4 regions of the Nocardioides marmotae genome follow, and region 1 is predicted to be linked to each of the others. Evidence: predicted binding sites of a transcription regulator. Region 1 holds the regulator's gene; each other region holds the start of a gene.
What was found. The regulator LexA, encoded in region 1, represses DNA repair genes until DNA is damaged. The targets are predictions, from matches to a motif close to TCGAACANNTGTTCGA.
Positions count from the first base shown of each region.

Region 2: a site for LexA is predicted at 2,698-2,713, ahead of HPC71_RS21090 (HNH endonuclease signature motif containing protein). Genes of this name have one in related genera too.
Region 3: a site for LexA is predicted at 1,053-1,068, ahead of ruvC (crossover junction endodeoxyribonuclease RuvC). Genes of this name have one in related genera too.
Region 4: a site for LexA is predicted at 1,783-1,798, ahead of HPC71_RS16065 (LysM peptidoglycan-binding domain-containing protein). Genes of this name have one in related genera too.

Region 1 covers NZ_CP053660.1:777,886-782,851, forward strand. The annotation lists gene HPC71_RS03695 (alkaline phosphatase D family protein) at 1-86, opposite strand, end outside; gene HPC71_RS03700 (phosphatase PAP2 family protein) at 190-1,005, opposite strand; gene lexA (transcriptional repressor LexA) at 1,145-1,867, opposite strand; gene HPC71_RS03710 (SDR family NAD(P)-dependent oxidoreductase) at 2,055-2,834, shown strand; gene HPC71_RS03715 (LysM peptidoglycan-binding domain-containing protein) at 3,028-3,384, shown strand; gene HPC71_RS03720 (hypothetical protein) at 4,023-4,376, opposite strand; gene HPC71_RS03725 (ATP-binding protein) at 4,568-4,966, shown strand, end outside.
Region 2 covers NZ_CP053660.1:2,644,342-2,649,307, forward strand. The annotation lists gene HPC71_RS12725 (universal stress protein) at 1-412, shown strand, start outside; gene HPC71_RS12730 (hypothetical protein) at 588-1,007, shown strand; gene HPC71_RS21090 (HNH endonuclease signature motif containing protein) at 1,369-2,685, opposite strand; gene HPC71_RS12740 (IS256 family transposase) at 3,241-4,488, shown strand.
Region 3 covers NZ_CP053660.1:2,557,907-2,562,872, forward strand. The annotation lists gene ruvA (Holliday junction branch migration protein RuvA) at 1-518, opposite strand, end outside; gene ruvC (crossover junction endodeoxyribonuclease RuvC) at 515-1,039, opposite strand; gene HPC71_RS12330 (YebC/PmpR family DNA-binding transcriptional regulator) at 1,170-1,937, opposite strand; gene pdxT (pyridoxal 5'-phosphate synthase glutaminase subunit PdxT) at 2,007-2,585, opposite strand; gene HPC71_RS12340 (hypothetical protein) at 2,617-3,069, opposite strand; gene HPC71_RS12345 (TasA family protein) at 3,117-3,761, opposite strand; gene HPC71_RS12350 (signal peptidase I) at 3,800-4,336, opposite strand; gene HPC71_RS12355 (alternate-type signal peptide domain-containing protein) at 4,536-4,966, opposite strand, start outside.
Region 4 covers NZ_CP053660.1:3,364,874-3,369,839, forward strand. The annotation lists gene HPC71_RS16050 (copper chaperone PCu(A)C) at 1-93, opposite strand, end outside; gene HPC71_RS16055 (hypothetical protein) at 188-967, opposite strand; gene HPC71_RS16060 (HEAT repeat domain-containing protein) at 1,093-1,704, opposite strand; gene HPC71_RS16065 (LysM peptidoglycan-binding domain-containing protein) at 1,851-2,510, shown strand; gene HPC71_RS16070 (Rv3235 family protein) at 2,507-3,043, shown strand; gene secA (preprotein translocase subunit SecA) at 3,131-4,966, opposite strand, start outside.

The DNA of each region.
Region 1 (4,966 bases):
CCGAGGCCCACGGCCCCGGTGGCGACGACGGTGCGGCGGCCGACGGAGCCCGCGGGGCTCGGCCGGTCGGGCTGGGTCGTGGTCACGCTTGCCCCAACGACGCGGCCGCCCGGACGTGATGCCTCCAGCGGCCCGGACGCCGCCTGTTCAGACCGGGTACGCCGCCCGGTCACCGGGGAGGGGTGGGCCTCAGCCGACCGAGGTCGAGCTGTGCTGCCTCGACTCCGACACGACCACTTCCGGGTCGTTCGCCTCGTCGGCGGGCGCCCGCCGGTCCAGCCGGCGCCCGAGCCGAGCGGCGACGAGGAAGCCCAGGCCGATCACCAGCCATCCGGCGATCGCGTCGAGGACCCAGTGGTTGCCGGTGCCCACGATGACCACGGCGGTGATCAGCGCGTAGGTCCAGCCGAGCGCGCGCACCCAGGAAGTGCGCGCGTTCATCTGCACGATGATCGCAACCCACAGGGCCCAGCCGGCGTGCAGCGAGGGGAACGCGGCGAGCTGGTTGGTCAGCCCGCCGAGCCCCTTCGGCGCCGAGGCGTCCGAGCCCCACCAGCCGTCGGCGGCGTGGAGGGAGAGCACGTCGACGTACCCCTCGACGAAGCGCGGCGGCGCGGTCGGCAGCAGCAGGTAGAGCGCCAGGCCGATCAGGGTCGCGGCGACGAGCGCCCGGCGGGCGGGCACGTAGTGACGGGCGCCGAGGCGGTAGAGCCAGAGCAGGGCCACGGCGGTCACGACGTAGTGGGCGGTGGCGTACCAGTAGCTGGAGAGGAGCCCGAGGATCTTGGTCTCGACGAAGACCTGGTTGAGGGAGGCCTCGAAGTGCAGCCCCACCAGGCTCTCGACGTGCAGCAGCTCTTGGGCGCGCACGAGCGCCGGCGCCAGCGAGTCGTCGGCGAAGAGCCGCGAGCCGCTGTAGAGCACGTAGAGGGTCAGGACCAGGGCCAGCTCGACGACCCCACGCCGCAGGCGTGGGTACCTCGTGGGGCTGGCGACGTCGCTCACAGGTCCAAGATTGCCGTATGCCGGCGGTGATGAGCATCCGGCTTACCCCTGATTCGCCCCCGGATCGACCCGGGGACGCCGTCGGAGCCTGTCTCTCGGGCCTCTCGGCCACCGGTGTGCACTCGCGGCCGGACCGACGTCACATCCGGCGCAGGACCGCGGTGACCTTGCCGAGGATGGTCGCGTGCGTGCCGTCGATGGGCTCGTACGCCGCGTTGTGCGGCAGCAGCCACACCTTGCCGTCCTTGCGCTGGAAGGTCTTGACCGTCGCCTCGCCGTCGATCATCGCCGCGACGATCTCGCCGTTGTCGGCGGTCGGCTGCTGCCGGATGACGACGTAGTCGCCGTTGCAGATCGCCGCCTCGACCATCGAGTCGCCGGCGACCTCCAGCAGGAACAGCTGACCGTCGCCCACGAGCTGCTTGGGCAGCGGGAAGACGTCCTCCACGCGCTCCTCGGCCAGGATCGGGCCACCGGCCGCGATCCGGCCGACCATCGGGACGTACTGCGCCTCGGGCAGCATGTCGCCCACGCCCGTCTCGTCGACCGCCCCGTCATCGGCGCTCGCCATGGCCCGCCGCGCGGCCATCACCTCGGGCAGGAACACCTCGAGGGCGCGCGGGCGATGCGGGTCGCGCTTGAGGAAGCCCTTCTCCTCGAGCACCTTCAGCTGGTGGGCCACGCTCGAGGAGCTGGTCAGCCCGACCGCGTCCCCGATCTCGCGCATGCTCGGCGGGTAGCCACGGCCCTCGATGCTGTCGCGGATGTGGGCGAGGATCCGGGTCTGGCGCGGGGTCAGGCCGGTGACGTCGGGCGCGCCGTCGGGCATCTCGGTGACCTTGGAGCCGGGGTTCTTCGCCATGGGGAGGTGCCTTCCGGGGTAGCGCGGTGACGGGCGAGCGGTGGTGCGGGGCCTTGACAGCACCGTAGAGCCTTCCGCGCCCGTGTTCAAACACCTGTTCGAAGGTGTGTCGCGCGGGCGTCGGTCGGCTCGGTCGGCTCGGCGGGCGAGGAGGGTGGCGCGGGGCCGGCGCTGGTTGGATCGGGCCATGGAGAACACCAGCTGTGTCGTCACCGGGGCGGCCCGCGGCATCGGCCGCGGCATCGCCGAGCTCATGGTCGCCCGCGGTCACCGCGTCGTGGTCACCGACGTGGACGGGGAGGGGGCGGCCCGCACCGCCCGCGAGATCGGCGCGGCCGAGGGGGTGGCCCAGGACGTGCGCGACCCCGCCTCGCACGCCGAGGTCGCCCGGGTGGCGGCGGGCCACGGCGACGTCGTCGCCTGGTTCTCCAACGCCGGCGTCGGCGACGACGGGACGCTCGTGGACCTGACCGAGGAGCAGGTACGCCGCCTGGTCGAGGTCAACCTGCTCGGCGCGGTCTGGAGCACCCGCGCCGCGCTGGCGGCGTTCGGCCCCCGCGGCGGGGACCTCGTGCTCACCGCCTCGCTCTCGGGCCTCGGCCCCGTCCCGGGGCTCTCCCTGTACGCCGCGACGAAGGCCGCGGTCGTCTCGCTCGCATCCTCGGTCTCCCTCGAGGCGCCGCGCGGGGTCCGCGTGCACGCGCTGTGCCCCGACGGCGTGGACACCACGCTGGTCGCCGAGATGCGCCCCGACGGCCTGGCCAAGCGGCTGGTCAGCTCCGGTGGCCACCTGCTGTCGGTGGAGGAGACGGCCCAGGCGGCGGTCGACCTCGTCGGCTCGCGGCGCGTCGTGCGCACCCTGCCCGGGTGGCGCGGCGCCGCGATGCGGGTGGGCCAGCTCGCGCCGTCGCTCTCCGGCCCGGCGCTGGCGGTGTTCGCGGCCCAGGGGAGGCGCCGCCTGCGCTGAGAAGCGTTCGAACATTCGTTCGCACAGGTCCTTGATCTGTTCGAACAAGTGCTCTACGGTCGTACATACGTTCGATCGAACGTCTGCTCGATGACTGGCTCGCCGACCACTGTCGGTGGTCGCGGTTAGACATCGGTGCAGACCGAGATCGACACGACCCGAGGCTGACCGCCGCTTCCCCAGGAGGTCCCGCATGAGCACCATCACCGCCACCCGCGCCCCGTACGCCACCTCGTTCGACCGCCCCACCCGTGGGGCGACCGTGCGGCTGACCCGACGCGGCCGGCTCGTGGTCTTCCTGCTCGCGCTGGCCTTCGTGCTCGGCGTCGGCCTGTTCATCGCCGCCGGCTCGGTCGCGACCGACGAGGCCGGCACCCCCGAGCCCACCCGCGTCGTGATGGTCGGCACCGGCGAGACCCTGTGGGGGATCGCCGCCGACCTCGCCGAGGACGGCGACGTCCGCGGCATGATGAACCAGATCGAGCGGCTCAACGCCCTCGACACCGCCGCGCTCGACGCCGGCCAGCGCCTGGTCGTGCCCGCGGCCTGACCACTCGGCTGCTCGGTCGCCCGACCTGCGGGCGGCCACCACGCACGTCGCCGACCGCTTCGACCCCGGCCGGCGATCAGGGGAAGACAGGGGCGGGGCCGTTCGCGGCCCCGCCCCTGCGGCGTGTCCGGCCCTGGCCGACCGGGACGACGGGGCCGGCCCAGGCTCGGAGGCGCCGCCGGGCGATGCCAAGGAGTCCATCATCCGGATGCTCGCCGCGGGCAAGGCATTCTCACCGTCCGCCCGCCCCCTCCCGCCCCCTCCCGTCGCCGAGTAGTCACCTTTGGCGGGCCGAGTGCTCACTTCCGGCACGGCGAGTGCTCACTTCCGGCGGGCCGAGTGGGCACTTCCAGCGCGGCGAGTGCTCACTTCCGGCGGGCCGAGCAAGCACTTCTGGCCAGGGCAGCTGCCGGGGTAGTCGGAAGTACCGACTCGGCCGGTCAGAAGTGCCGACTCGGCGGGGCAGAAGTGCCGACTCGGCGGGGCAGAAGTGCCGACTCGGCGGGGCAGAAGTGCCGACTCGGCGGGGCAGAAGTGCCGACTCGGCGGGGCAGAAGTGCCGACTCGGCGGGGCAGAAGTGCCGACTCGGCCGGTCGGAAGTGCCGACTCGGCCGGTTAGAAGTGCCGACTCGGCGGGTCAGCGAGCGGCGCGGCGGCCGCCGGGGGCGACCGAGGGCGGCTGCGGGCCGGGGTCGCGCGGCGGGGGCGGGGAGGTGATGCCGAGCTCGCGGAGGAGTCGGACGATGAGCATCAGCCCCGCGAAGAGGCAGGCGACCGCGCCGAGGGAGGCCAGTGCGAGGAAGGCCCACGCGGCGGACTCGCCGCCGCGGGCGGTCGCGCCGAAGTCGATGGCGGCGTACACGAGGTAGCCCCAGGCCACGACCAGCGCTGTGACCCCGAGGGCGAGCAGGGCCAGCCGCGGCTGGAACGCCGGGCGGCGCTTCGCGCCCCGCCTCGACCCCGCCCGCTTGCCCGCCGCCACGGGGCTCATCATCCCTGATCGCGGGCCGTCGCGCTGCCCCGACCCGCGGCGGCGATGCGCTCGGCCGTGCCACGGTGGTCCGGCCGCGGCGTGATCGCCCCGAGCCGGATCGCCCCGAAGGCTTTACGCTGTCATTTGTGCATGGCGAAGTGGGGACCTCGTCGGTGCCGGGCGGAGGCCTCGGCGCGTCGACCGGACCCATGCCGATGCTCGATCCGTTCCTGCGGGACGCCCACGACGTCGACCAGGTCGTGCGGGCGGTCCTCGCGGTGGTGGCCGGGGGGCCCGCGGTGGTGCGGGCCGCGCTCGCGCTGAGCGAGGGTGGCGGTCGACGGCTCCGGTTCGTCGACAGCGCCGCGGCCGTGGGCCAGGACGATCTCGACTGGTCCCACATCGACGCCTACGACGACGTACCGCTGACGACGGTGGTCCGCACCGGCGAGGTGGTTCACGGCGGGCTCGACGACTTCGGGGGGCGCTACGCCTCCTTCCTGCAGGGCCAGGGCGAGCGGGGCGTCGCCGCGGTCGCCGCGCTGCCGCTGCCGGGGACCGGCTCGCCGATCGGCGGGCTGCTGGTCTACCTCTCCGACCCGGCCGCC
Region 2 (4,966 bases), 1.9 Mb from region 1:
CGTCGGCGTCGACGGCACCGAGCGCTCGCTGCCGGCCCTCGAGGCGGCGTACCGCCACGCCTCGGTGCGACGCCTGCCGCTCACGGTCGTCCACTGCTTCTGGGACGTCATCGCGGCGACCACCCCCGGCCACATCGTCCCGAGCGCGGGGGCCGACACCGAGGACCTGCGGCGCCTGGTCGGCGAGAGCGTCGCCGGCATGTCGGAGAAGTTCCCCGACGTCCCGGTCACCATCGAGCTGGCCCGCGGGCTGGCCGAGGAGGTCCTCGGCCGGGAGTCGGCCGAGCACGACCTCGTGGTCGTCGGCCACCACCGCACCGGGCCGGTCACCGCCCTGCTGCGCGGCTCGGTGAGCACCGCCGTGGTCGAGCACGCCACCTGCCCCGTGCTCGTCGTGCCCTCCACCGACTGAGCCTGCCGACTTGAGCCTGCCGACTGAGCCTGCGCCGCGCGTCTGCCGGCTCGAAGCTGTCCGGGATCGTCCGGATCCTCCGGTTGGTGATCGGCGCGCACTCGCGTCCCACCACCATCGCCGCGAGGCCAGGACGCGAGGTGTCCTGGCAACGGCGTGGAAGGTAGGAGACGAGATGAAGCGCACTGCTGCTGTGCTGGTGGCCCTCGGGCTGGCGCTGGGCGGGATGACCGCCTCGGCGTCTGCCGAGGGTGGCGCCAAGGAGGAGCGGGTGATCAAGCGCCTGAAGGGCGATCCCGAGTACCCCGACATCGACGGCGGCGGGAAGATCGTCGGCAAGGACGGTCGCGGGATCTTCGTCTACACGCAGATCCGCTCGTGCGGCAAGGGCTCCTGGAAGAAGCTGGAGCGCGTCACCACCACGAAGACCGGGGTCTACAAGACGCTGACCTACCGGCCCGCGGACATGAAGAAGTTCAAGGTCAAGAAGTACGACGTGGAGTTCCCCGCCTCGGTCCAGTTCCGCGTCTTCATCCCGCCGACTGAGACCTACAAGGCGGTGCGGCTCGAGGACAACCAGTGCTTCGGAGGATGACCGCCGCGGCCGGGTCAGGCCGACAGGGGCTGGTGAGGCTCGTCCCGGTCGACATCGGCAGTTCCCGTGCGTGATCGAGCGAAGCGCTGACTCGACCGGTCAGAAGTGCCGACTCGGCGGCCCACCGTCGTCAGCCCCCGGTCGTCCTGCCTCCCCTGGCAGGGACATCCGGGCGCGCCGCAGGTCGGGTCGTTGGCGGGGTCGGTGCGGCTCGCGAACCGCTGCGCGGCCTGATCGGCGCACCCCACCGGGGCCAGCGGTTTCCCGCGGCCGCGCAGTCATCCGACGCCACCTGGTACGGCCCCACGAGCGTGCCTGTACCCCGCCGGCTGGGGGGTCCGGCGGGGTCGTGGGCGGTGGGCTATGTCGGGGGCGGTTCGAGCGCCGGTGGTGGTTCGGGGCCGAGGTCGTGGGTGCCGTGGTGGTCGACCCGGTAGGTGAGTCCGGTCGGACTTCGCCACGCGTACACCCCTGGCGACGGTGAATGCTGCGACCAGCCGGCGTGGGTCTTGGCGCGGTGGTGACGTCGACACAAAGGCGCGATGTTCTCGGTCGCCGTCGGTCCGCCCCTGTTGTGCGGGATGACGTGGTCGTCGTCCACCCTTGAGTTCGCGTGGGCGGGGCGGGTGCACCAGGGGAACACGCAGTGGTGGTCGCGGAGCCGGGTCTGTTGGCTGAGGCGGTCGGGGACCTCGTAGGCCTCGACGTGAATCCGGGCGTTGAGGTCGATCACCGGCTTGACGGTGATCGTCTTGCCGGCCTCGGACCGCGCGGCGCGGGTGCACCAGTCGGCGAGCTGAGTGGTGAGCACGAACCCGCGGGTGTTCTCCACGCGGGTGATGTCGTCCAGGGTCCCGTCGGGGCTCTGGTGGACGTGGACCACGAGGGGCTTGGGGTCGGTGCCGAACTCGAGGGTCAGCTGGCGCCGGGCCATGTCACCCAGCGCCACGGACCGTCGGGCGTCGAGGGTGTCGGTGCACCCCAGCGCCTCGAGTCGCGCCGCGCCCTTGGCCAGCGCGTCGTCGAGATCCAGCGCATCCGCCAGGTCGAGGGTCGCCCACACGTCCACGTGTCCGTCGAAGGAGACCTGGCGTGACTGGATGGTCACGTGCCGGGCCTCGGCGCGTTCGGTGGCGACCCGTTGGGCCTCGTCGGGGTCGAACCGGACCAGCGCCTCCTCCAGGAGCCGCTCCAACGCCGCCGGCCCGATGGTCGAGGCGACCGGTGCGAGGTGGGTGTCGACGAACGCCGCACCGTTCTTCGACAGATTGAGCGTTCGGCGGGCCAGGGAACGTGCCCTCCAGGCGGGCAGGTCGAGGTCGGTGACCTTCTTCCACAGCTTCGGCAGCCGGTACCGCAGCTCGAGCGCCTCGGCCAGGTAGGCCCGGCCGGCGTCCTCCGACTTCCCCAGTCCCGCGGCGAACTCCACCACCGCGAACTCCGTCACGAACGGCGCACCCTCACCCGCCAGGCACACCGGCTTGTCACCGAACCCACGGAACACCGACCAGGTGGCTGCCTCGTCGAGCGACTCGGCCGGGTGCAGCACGCACCACTGGACCGCCGTCTCCAGGAGACGAGCCTCCGCAGCGTTCGCCGCCTTCTGCTCAGCCCGGGCGGACGCGAGCACGTCGGCTGGGGTGTCCAGCGGGTGCTCGAGCGTCGCGATCAAGGCCATGCCTCATTCTACTCGAACACCTGCTCGAACGGAAGGGCCTGTTCGCACATCTTCAGAACGGGTCGGACGCGCCAGCGCGAGGCGGCGGCCAGAGACCCGGCAGCAGACAGCGACCCTCGGCGTACCTCGTCCCAATAGCTGCCAAAGCCGCAACCACCCACGGCCCGCAGGCCGAAGGTCGGCTCACGGGGCCTCGACACGTCGGTGCCGGGGGCGCCTCCTGCTCGACCAACAGCGGGGGCCCGCAGGCCGAAGGTCGGCTCACGGGGCCTCGACACGTCGGCGCCGGGGGCGCCTCCTGCTCGACCAGCGGGCGGTCCCGCAGGCCGAAGGTAGGCCGCCAGGGGCCGCGACACGTCGGCGCCAGGGCGCCTCCTGCTCGACCAGCGGAAGGCGGCGGCCGGCGACCCGGCAGCGAACCGCGACCCACGGCAGTTGAGTCCCCGATAGTGGTGTAGCGCGGTCGCCGAGTTCGTCCCTGTCGTGGACGTAGACGCGGCCACCGCGTGATCCTTCGAGTTCGCCTCTCACAGCTCTCTCGAACGGACCATCACGATGACCGCTCCGCACATTGTCGACCCTGCTGGCCTGCTCGGCGAAGCCCTCGCTGAGGCTTCGCCCGATCTGATGCGCAGCCTGCTGCAGTCGATCATCAATGCCTTGCTCTGCGCTGATGCCGACGCCGTCGTCGGTGCCGAGTGGGGCCGCCCCTCGGCCTCCCGGACAACGCAGCGCAACGGCTACCGCCACCGCGACCTGGACACCCGGGTCGGCACGATCGACGTGGCGATTCCCAAGCTCCGCAAAGGCACCTACTTCCCCGAGTGGCTCCTCGAGCGCCGCAAGCGCGCAGAGTCCGCGCTGATCACCGTGGTGGCCGACTGCTACCTCGCCGGCGTCAGCACCCGGCGCATGGACAAGCTGGTCAAGACGCTCGGCATCGACGGGCTGTCGAAGTCCCAGGTCTCCCGGATGGCGGCCGACCTGGACTCGATCGTCGAAGACTTCCGCCACCGCCCGCTGGGCGACGCAGGACCGTTCACGTTCCTCACCGCCGACGCGCTCACCATGAAGGTCCGCGAGGGCGGCCGCGTCATCAATGCCGTCGTGCTCCTGGCCACTGGGGTGAACAACGATGGCCACCGCGAAGTGCTCGGCATGCGGGTCGCGACCGCCGAAACCGGAGCGGCGTGGAACGAGTTCTTCGCCGACCTTGTCGCCCGCGGGCTGACCGGGGTCCGCCTCGTCACCAGCGACGCCCACGCCGGACTGCGTGAGGCGATTGCCGCCAACCTCTCCGGAACCAGCTGGCAGCGGTGCCGCACCCACTACGCGTTCAACCTCATGAGCGTGACCCCGAAGAGCATGTGGCCCGCGGTCAAAGCGATGCTGCACAGCGTCTACGACCAGCCCGACGCCGCCGCGGTCCAGGCACAGTTCGACCGACTGCTCGACTACGTCGAAGCCAAGCTCCCTGCGGTGCACGACCACCTCGACCGCGCCCGAGCAGACCTACTGTCCTTCACCGCGTTCCCGAAGGAGATCTGGACCCAGATCTGGTCCAACAACCCGACCGAGCGGCTGAACAAGGAGATCCGGCGCCGCACCGACGCGGTCGGTATCTTCCCCAACCGCGACGCCATCGTCCGGCTCGTTGGCGCCGTCCTGGCCGAACAGACCGACGAATGGGCAGAAGGACGCCGCTACCTCGGACTCGACGTCCTGGCCCGCTCCCGAATGAACATCGTCCCCGGCGTCGAACCCGAGATCGGAGCTGATGACCTACCCGCACTGACCGCCTGACACCTCATCGAGGAGAACGCAGCGCTACACCACTACCCGGGACTTGACCCCCACGGCGTACCCGGTCCTATAACTGCCAAAGCCGGAACCACCCACAGCCCGCAGGCCGAAGCTCGGCCGGCGGGGGTCTCGACACGTCGGCGCCAGGGCGCCTCCTGCTCGACCAGCGGCGGGGGCCTGCAAGCCGAAGCTCGGCTGCCAGGGGCCTCGACACGTCGGCGCCAGGGCGCCTCCTGCTCGACCAGCGGATGGGGGCCCGCAGGCCGAAGCTCGGCTGCCAGGGGCCTCGACACGTCGGCGCCGGGGGCGCCTCCTGCTCGACCAGCGGAAGGCGGCGGCCGGCGACCCGGCAGCGAACCGCGACCCACGGCGTACCCGGTCCTATAACTGCCAAAGCCGCAACCACCCACAGCCCGCAGGCCGAAGCTCGGCCGGCGGGGGTCTCGACACGTCGGCGCCGGGGCGCCTCCTGCTCGAC
Region 3 (4,966 bases), 1.8 Mb from region 1:
GCGTCGACGGCCTTCTCGGCGTCCTTGGCCGACCAGCCGAGGCCGACCAGTCCCTGGTGCACCTGGTCGCGCCACGGCTCGGCGCTCGCCGCCGCCGGGGTGACGCCCGGGCCGACGGGCGGGCCGATCCGGTCCTTGAGCTCGAGGATGATCCGCTGGGCGCCCTTCTGCCCGATGCCGGGCACGCGGGTCAGGGTCTTGACGTCGTCGCTGGAGATCGCGCGGCGTACGTCGTCGGGGCTGAGCACCGCGACCATGGCCTGGGCGACCTTGGGGCCGACGCCGGAGGCGGTCTGCACGAGCTCGAAGATGCTCTTCTCGTCCTCGTCGGCGAACCCGAAGAGGGTCAGGGAGTCCTCCCGGACCACCATGCTGGTGGCGAGCGTCGCGCCCTGGCCGGCGCGCAGGCCGGCGAGCGTGCCGGGGGTGCACATCAGCTCCAGGCCGACCCCGCCGACCTCGAGCACCGCGCTGGTGAGGGTGACCCCGGCGACCTGGCCGCGGACGAAGGCGATCAACGTCGGTTCCTCCCCGCCGCCGCGAGGGCGGCGTCGATGCGTGCTTGGGCGCCTCCGCGCCAGATGTGGGTGATGGCCAGGGCGAGCGCGTCGGCCGCGTCGGCGGGCTTCGGCATCGCGTCGAGCCGCAGGATCCGCGTGACCATCGCCCCGACCTGCGCCTTGTCGGCCCGGCCGTTGCCGGAGACCGCGGCCTTGACCTCGCTCGGCGTGTGCAGCGCGATCGGCAGCCCGCGGCGGGCGGCGCAGACCATCGCGATGCCGCTGGCCTGCGCGGTGCCCATCACGGTGCTGACGTCGGAGCGGGCGAAGACGCGCTCGACGGCGACCGCGTCGGGCCGGTGCTCCTCGATCCAGGCGTCCACGCCCTTCTCGATGGTCACCAGCCGCTCGGCGACCGGCCGGTCGGCGCTGGTGCGCAGCACGTTGACGTCGACCAGGCTCAGCGGTCGCCCGACCGAGCCCTCCACGACCCCCATGCCGCACCGGGTCAGACCGGGGTCGATCCCGAGCACACGCATGGTCAGCCTTCCGTCGAACGTCTGTTCGGGAGGAACGCTACGGTGCGCCTCCGACGGACGTGCCACCGACACGCCGGACACGCCCGTCGAGGGCGTGCCCCGACGTACCGGAGGGGCAGCGCGGGTGGCCTCAGGCGTCCTCGAGCTCGGCCATCACGTCGGCGGGGACGTCGACGTTGCTGAAGACCTCCTGCACGTCGTCGAGGTCCTCGACGGCGTCGATGAGCTTGAAGACCTTCGTCGCGGCGGCCGCGTCGACGGGGATCTCCATCGTGGCGACGAACTGGGCGTCGGCGGAGTCGTAGTCGAGGCCTGCTGCCTGCAGCGCGGTGCGGACCGCGACGAGGTCGGTGGCCTCGGAGATCACCTGGAACTGCTCGCCGAGGTCGTTGACCTCCTCGGCGCCGGCGTCGAGGGTGGCCTCGAGGACGTCGTCCTCGGTGACCTCCTTGCCGTCCTGCTCCTTGGCCACGACGACCACGCCCTTGCGGTGGAACAGGCGCGAGACCGAGCCGGGGTCGGCCATCGTGCCGCCGTTGCGGGAGACGGCGGTGCGGACCTCCATCGCGGCGCGGTTCTTGTTGTCGGTCAGGCACTCGACGAGGATCCCGACGCCCTGCGCGCCGTAGACCTCGTACATGATCGTCTGGTAGTCCGCGCCGCCGGTCTCGGCACCGGAGCCGCGCTTGACGGCGCGGTCGATGTTGTCGTTGGGGACCGAGGACTTCTTGGCCTTCTGGATCGCGTCGTAGAGCGTCGGGTTGCCCGACGGGTCGCCACCGCCCATGCGGGCCGCGACCTCGACGTTCTTGATCAGCTTGGCGAACATCTTGCCGCGCTTGGCGTCGATGGCGGCCTTCTTGTGCTTCGTGGTCGCCCACTTGGAGTGGCCTGACATGCGTCCCTCTTCCCGCGCCGGTCGTGTGAGGTGCAGGCCCCTGCACCGACCGACGATCCTACCGGCCGCTCAGCCGGCGATCTCCACGAACATCCGGTGGACCCGGCCGTCGCCGCCGACCTCGGGGTGGAAGGAGGTCGCCAGCAGGGCCCCCTGGCGTACGGCGACGGGGTGGCCGGCCGCGACGGCGAGGACCTCCACGCCGGGCCCGGCCTCCTCGACCCAGGGCGCCCGGATGAACACGGCGTGCACCGGGTCGGCGAGCCCGGCGAGGTCCAGGTCGGTCTCGAAGGAGTCGACCTGCCGGCCGAAGGCGTTGCGCCGCACGGTCACGTCGAGGCCACCGACGCTCTCCTGGCCGGCGACGCCGTCGCGGACCCGGTCGGCGAGCAGGATCATCCCCGCGCACGTCCCGAAGGCCGGCATGCCGCCGGCGACGCGCGCCCGCAGCGGCTCGAGCAGCTCGAAGGTGCGCAACAGCCGCGCCATGGTGGTCGACTCCCCGCCGGGCAGGACCAGCCCGTCGACCGCCGCGAGCTCCTCGGGGCGGCGGACGGTGGTCGCCCGCGCCCCCAGGTCGGTCAGGGCCCGGACGTGCTCGCGGACGTCGCCTTGGAGGGCGAGGACTCCGATGGTGGGTGGCACGATCCATCAGCGTAGGACGCTGACCCCAGGTGGATCACCACTGGCTGCACCGGAACGAGAGGCCCTGGAAGATGGTGCGGCTGATCGCCCCGTCGGACGTCCATCCCCCGGCTGGCGTGACGCCACGGATCTCGACGTCGATGTCCCCGGTGTAGAGGCCCAGACCGAGAACCGACTTCTCCAGCGTGTGGGTGCTCTCCGCTACGACGGTCGACCACGAACGCTCCTGGGAGAGCAAGGGCTTCCAGCTGACCCGGACGCGGTAGCGCTGATTGCTCGGGGCGCTCGCGACCGGTGTCCAGCTCAGCAGCACGGTGCCGCTGCTGCTTCGCCCGTTCTCGCATCCCACCGAACCCGTGGGCGAACCCACCTGGAGCGCGGAGAACGTGCCGGTCGCGACCGTCGGTCCGTCGGTGAAAGCTGCCTGGGTGCCGGCGGCGGCCGAGCCCAGCACGCCGGCGCAGGTCACGAGCAGCAGGATGACCATCGCGGCCAGACGCGGACTCTTCCCTGAACCGGCGCGATGCCTCCGCCTCATTTCGCGACCTGGGTGGCATGGATGACGAGCGAAGCACTCCCCGGCTTGCCCTGAAGGTCGTTCCCGGCGTTGCTGTTCAGCCGTGCGACGACGCAGATGGTCTCGCTCGCACCGATCCCGAGCGACCGCTTCACCACGAGCGCGGACGGCGTCGCGGTGAGACGGGTGGTGTTCTGGTCGGTGGCGACGGTGGCACCGCACGAACCCCGGCGGTCTCCCCCGGCGACCGTCCCGGTGTTGGCTGCGTCGACCCCGACGGCCACCGAGTACTGGAGGCCGTTTGCACCGGCGAGCGCCCCGGTCCCGGTGCCGCTGATGTCGTAGACGAGGGGAAGGGACCCCACGTTCTTCACCGGGAAGGACGCGGCCACGCTCTCGCCGGGGAGCATGTTCTGCAGAGCCAGGGCTCCCAGCGTCGTGGAGCCGCCGTTGTTCGAGGGGCCCGCGAGCTGGCCGTTCACGGTGATGTCCAGCGATCCGGACTGGAAGTCGCCGCTGGACACCGTGGCCCGGTCGGTCCAGAAGGCGAAGGTCCCCTGGCCGCCCATGAGGACGACGACGGCGCCGAGGAGCGCGGCGGTCGCGATCGCGGCCCGGCGGCGGCGGGGTGGCCGCTCGAGGCGGTGGGCTGCGTGCTTCATGTGTCGCTCCTCTCGAGGTGTCGGGCTGGTCCTGCGGGTCAGTGCGTGGCGCGGCGGGCGGGCCGTGGCTCGCGCCTGGTGCGACGTCGGTCGCGCGCCTCGCCGGTGAACAGGCCGAGGGCGTAGAGGATGAGGGCGGTCGCCACGCCGTGCACGGCGAGCTGGCGCTGGTCGCCGGTGAGGACGTTGTTGGCGTAGCCGAGCTTCGGCAGCGAGTACCAGAGCACGCCGCGCACCGACTCCGCCGGCCGCCAGCCCTCGTCGGGGGTCTCGTTGGCGTCACCCTGGGTGAGGAACTCCGGCCGGCCCTCCGGGCCCGGCCGGACCGCGATCACCCGATGCGTGACGACCTGCGGCTTGCCGGACTCGATCTGGAAGGTGACGACCTCCCCGATCCTGATGTCCTCGGCCGGCGTCGGTCGGGTGACGATCAGGGTGCCGGGCGGTAGGCCCGGCTCCATCGAACCGGTCAGCACCGTGAACGGCGTGCCGCCGGCGATCCGAGGCACGAGGACCGCGGCGGTCAGCACGCCGAGCAGCGCCAGGATGAGGACCCAGTTGAGGACCTGGGCCACGAACCCCAGCACGGAACCCCGGCGGGACCCATGCCCCGGGTCCGGTGCGGACGAAGCCGGTGGACGCGACGGGCGGGCCGAGGCCGACGCAGCACCCGCCGCCGGACCGAGCTTGCGCGCAGGCCGTGCGGGCGCGCCGCGCAGGGACACGGCGTCCCAGGCGTGGCTGCTCATGACTGCTGCTCCCGAGCTCGTCGGATCAGACCGGCGGGGTGGTCGGGCTCGGGGTGGTCGGGGCCGGGGCCGGGCTCGGGGTCGGGAATGCGTCGCTCTGGATCAGGGTGACGACGTACTCCGTCAGGTCGAGCGTGCTCGACTGAGAGTTGTTGTCCGCCACACTGCCGAACGGGAAGTCCACCGTGATGGTCACGCCGACGACGTTCCCGTCATTGCCCTCGTCGAGGGTCGCAGGACCGGTGAAAGCATCTGGGCCCAGCGTGAAGACGGCGTCAACGTCGAGCACGCCCGCCAAGGTTCCCGTGGCCGTCCCCGGGGTGACCGAGAGCTCGGCAGCCAGGTCGTCCCCCTCCGCCTCGACGACGTAGGTGGCACCCGAGAAGACGAACACGTCGCCGGGGACGGCAACGACGTCCACCGGGTTGGCAACAGCGACGCCGTTGTGGGTCCAGC
Region 4 (4,966 bases), 1.8 Mb from region 1:
CCCGGCGAGGGCGAGCGCCCCGAGGGCGGCGCGCCGGCGCCGGGCCGGACGGGCGGGCGCGGGGGTGCTGGAACGGGTGGTGCTGGAATGCATGGTGTCTCCTCCGGGCAAGGCGGTACGACGCGCGGTCGCGCGCCGGGGCGCGGGTCCGGTCGGACCCGCAGGGGACGCCTGGGCGGGATGCCGCTCAGGCGGGGAGGAGGCTCGGTGGACCGCGGCGCCGGGAGGGGTCGTCGAGGACGCCGGGCAGGCGGACCCGCCGCGGGACGGGGGCGGGCAGGTGGACGCGGCCGGCGGCAAGGGTGTCGCGCACGGCCGCGAGCGCCGCGCCCAGCACCAGGTGGGCGCGCGTCGCGACGTCGAGGCGGGCCAGGCCGAGGTGGACCAGGCTCCACAGCGCCGACTCGCCCACGGCGAGCCACAGCCCCAGCGCCACCGCGCCGAGGGTGTGGGCGAGGACCATCGTCGGGCCCTGCGCCGCCAGGTGGGCGACCTGGTGGTCGACGAACGCGGACAGCGCGGAGAACGGGTCGGCCGCGGGCCCGCCGGCCACGCCGGCGGTCGCGGACTGGTACTGCTCGATGAGGCTTCCGGTACGCCGGGTCGAGGCGTCGGCGGCGGCGCCCATCGTGCCGGCGAGGTCGGGGGCGGCACGCAGGGGCGCGGCCGGCGCCGAGCCGGTGGCCGACGTGGTGGCCGACGTGGTGGCCGTGCCCGCGTGGCCGGCCAGGGTGCTCAGCGCGGCGTGGGTCGCGAGCTGGCCGCCGACCACGAGGGCGACCAGGCGCCCGGCGGAGGCGCGGGTGCGGAGCAGGGGCGCGACGAGGACGGTGCTGAGGCCGAGCAGGGCGGCCAGGGCCACCGGGTGCGGGAGGGAGCCGTCCGCGGCGACGTGGGAGACCACGCCCGCGCCCAGCGCGACGACGGCCAGGACCAGGGCACGGGTCCAGAGCAACGGCGTGCGCATCGGGACCTCCTCCATCGGCGGCCCCAGGCTACCGGCCCCGCGCCTGCCGCCAGGGGCCGATGCCCGCCGGGTGGTGCGGATCACCCCGCACGGCCGCGGGGAGCCCGGCCGCCCGGCTTCCACCCTCAGGAAGGCAGCGTCGCGAGCGTCTTCTCGATCTCCTTCTGAACCCACCTCTCCTGGCCTGCGTGCGCCTTCTCCAGCGGTCCTCGGGCACGCGGGTCGGGATGCTTGCGCAGGGCGATGACGGCGGGGACCAGGACGTCCGGGTCATCGAGGAGCCCGATGAGCACGTCGGCTGCTTCGGCGCGCTTGGACCTGCCCAGGCCGCGGACGACCATCTCGCGGCCTCGGCCGTAGGCCCGGTCGGTCGCGAGGGCGACGAGGTCGTCGAAGCAGCGGTCGTCCCAGAGGACCTCGATGCTGTTCCCCGCGGCCCACCGCAGCTGGAATCCGGTGGGGTCGACGCTGGTGTCCATCCTCGTGAAGTCCTCGATGAGCGCCGGCAGCGCAGCCTGGGCGAACCTCACGGCGAGGCTGCGCAGGAGCCCCTCCTTGAGGTCCATGTCGCGTACGCGCGGCAGCCAGCCGGCCAGGATCGGGACGGCGTCGCGGTAGTCGCGGTACCGCTCGCGCAAGGAGTACACCGAGTCCACGTCGTAGCCGGCGATGCGCAGCTCTTCGAGGATGGCGGCAGCCTGCGCCTGGGGGTTCTCGTGGCTCTCCGTGCCTGGCATGGCCTCACATCCAGCAGTGGTGGTGGTGGTGGTGGTGGAACTGTGCCAGGCGCTGTGGAGAGGGGGTTGACGATCCAGCCCAACAGGCGTTGGCTCGCTTCAACACACGCAAACGGACGCAAACGCAGAGATTGACGAGGTCCGGGATGGACGAGCCGCGGCGTATCCGGCCGGCGCGATGCCTGCTGGTCGAGCTGGCCGCGACGATGACCGTCGCCGGGCTCGGTGCGGTCGCGCTGCCGAGCGTGCCGGGGGCGGCGCCCGGGCCGGGCACGACCTTCGAGGACCTCCTCGTCGGCGGCTGCGCCGTCGCCGTCCTCGTCACCTCCGCGTGGCTGTGGCTGCTCACCACCGTCGTGGTGGTCGAGGCGCTCCGCGGCCGCACGGACCGGCGCGCGGGCGTCCCCCGGTTCGTGCGGACCGCGGTCCTGGCCGCGTGCGGCGTCGCGCTCGTCGTGCCCGCACCCGCGCTCGCCGCCGAGCGCCCGCACCCGCTGGACGGGCTGCCGATGCCGGACCGGGCGACCTCCACCGCCGCCTGGGTCGCCGCGGCGGTCGACGGCGCGACCCGGCCGCCGGCCCGCGAGCCCGACGCGCCGCGGACCCACGTCGTGCGGACCGGCGACACCCTGTGGGCGATCGCGGCCGCCGGCCTCTCCCCCACGGCGGACCCCGACGACGTCGTACGTCGCTCGCACCGCCTCCACCAGCTCAACCGGGCCGTCATCGGGGACGACCCGGACCTCATCCATCCCGGCCAGCGGCTCCGCCTGCCGCCCGCCGCGCACCGAGGAGACCAGTCATGACCCCACGACCCGGCGGGCGGGGCGAGAACGTCCTCGCCTTCCCCGGCACGACCCTGCCCGCCACCGTCCAGGGCACCCTCGCGCTCGACCTCAGCCCGCGTCTGGACCCGCCGCCCGGCCGCGGACCCGACGGCGCGACCTCCGCCGGCGTCGTGCCCGTCGACCTGCGCCGCCGGCGCGAGCTCGAGCAGTGGTCGCGGCGCTTCGCCCAGGCGGCCGTCGAGATCGTCGGCGGCGACCGCCCCGTCAGCCAGCTGCTGCGCTGGGCGACCGCGGAGGTGTACGCCGACCTCGACCGCCGCGCCAGCCTCGTCGCCCGCGCCGGCGGCCACCGCCCGGGCGTCGGTCGCGTGCAGCCGGTCCGGCCCAAGGTGCTCAGCGTGCACAGCTGCTTCGTCAGCGCCTCGGCCGCCGAGACGAGCATCCACGTCCGCTACGGCGAGCGGTCCCGCGCCGTCGCCGCCCGCTTCGAGGAGCGGCCCGCCCCGCACGGGCCCGCCCGCTGGGTGTGCACCGCCCTCGACTTCGCCTGACGTGAGCATCCCGCTCGCTGCCGGACCGGAGAACGGCGAACGCCGGCCGGGTCCGCGAGGACCGAGCCGGCGTTCGAGGGGCTGGTGTCAGCCGTTGACGCGGGTGGTGAGGCCGCTGGGGCCGCCGGGCGCGCCGTGGCACTGCTTGTACTTCTTGCCCGAGCCGCAGGGGCACCGGTCGTTGCGGCCGGTGCCGGCGAACTCGTCCTCCTCCTGCTCGACGCGGGTGGCCACCTCGGCCTCGCCGTCGACGGAGGGGGCGGAGTAGGCCAGCTGCTGGGGCCGCGACGGCGCGTCGAGACCCTTGGCCCGGATGTGAGGGGCCTGCGGCTCGGCAGCCGCGGCGGCGCCGTCGACCTGGCCGACCGGGGACTGCAGCCCCTCGGCCACCGACAGCGTGGGCGCCGGCTCCTCCTCGACCTGGACCTCGAGGTTGAACAGGAAGCCGACGGCCTCCTCCTTGATGCCGTCCATCATCGCGGCGAACATGTCGAAGCCCTCGCGCTGGTACTCCACGAGCGGGTCGCGCTGGGAGTAGGCACGCAGGTAGATGCCCTCGCGCAGGTAGTCCATCTCGTAGAGGTGCTCGCGCCACTTGCGGTCGAGGACCGAGAGGAGCACGCGCCGCTCGAGCTCGCGCATGACCTCCTCGCCGTTCTCCTGCTCGCGACGGTCGTACGCCGCGTGGGCGTCCTCGCGGAGCGCCTTGACCAGGTCGTCGCGGTCCAGCACGGCCGCGCCGCCGGCCTCGGCGACGAGCTGCTCGCGGTCCAGCGAGATCGGCCAGATCTGGCCGAGGTCCGTCCACAGCTGCTCGAGGTCCCACTCCTCGGCGAAGTCGGCGAGCGACCCGGCGACGTACCCCTCGACGACGTCGTCGATGAAGGTGCGGATCTGGTCCTTGAGGTCGGCGCCCTCGAGGACCGAGCGGCGCTCGGTGTAGACCACCTTGCGCTGGCGGTCCATGACGTCGTCGTACTTCAGGACGTTCTTGCGGGACTCGAAGTTCTGCGACTCGACCTGGCCCTGGGCGTTGGCGATCGCGTTCGTGACCCGCTTGTTCTCGATCGGGACGTCGTCGGGGATCTTGAGGACCTGGAGCACCCGGTCGACCCACTCGGACTTGAACAGCCGCATCAGCTCGTCCTGGAGCGAGAGGTAGAACCGGGACTCGCCCGGGTCGCCCTGACGGCCGGAACGACCACGCAGCTGGTTGTCGATGCGGCGCGACTCGTGGCGCTCGGTGCCGATGACGTAGAGGCCGCCGAGCTCCTTGACCTCGTCGTGCTCGGCCGCGACCTGCGCCTTGATCCGCTCGACGGTCTCGGGCCAGGCGGCGTCGTACTCCTCGGCGGTCTCGCCGCCGGGCTCGAGGCCGCGCTTGCGCAGCTCCTGGTCGGCGAGGAACTCCACCGAGCCACCGAGCATGATGTCGGTGCCTCGACCGGCCATGTTGGTGGCGACGGTGACCGCGCCCCGGTGACCGGCCATCGCGACGATCTTGGCCTCGTCGGCGTGGACCTTCGCGTTCAGCACGGTGTGCGGGATGCCGCGGCGCTTGAGCTTCTCGGAGAGGTGCTCGGACTTCTCGACCGACACGGTGCCGACCAGCATCGGCTGGCCCTTCTTGTGCCGCTCGGCGATGTCCTCGACGACCGCGTCGTACTTGGCCTCCTCGGTCCGGTAGACCAGGTCGGGCTGGTCGATGCGGGCCATCGGCCTGTTCGTCGGGATCGGGACGACGCCGAGCTTGTAGATCTTGTCGAACTCGCTGGCCTCGGTCATCGCCGTGCCGGTCATGCCGGAGAGCTTCTCGTAGAGGCGGAAGTAGTTCTGCAGCGTGACGGTGGCGAGGGTCTGGTACTCCTCGCGGACCTGCACGCCCTCCTTGGCCTCGATGGCCTGGTGGAGGCCGTCGTTGTA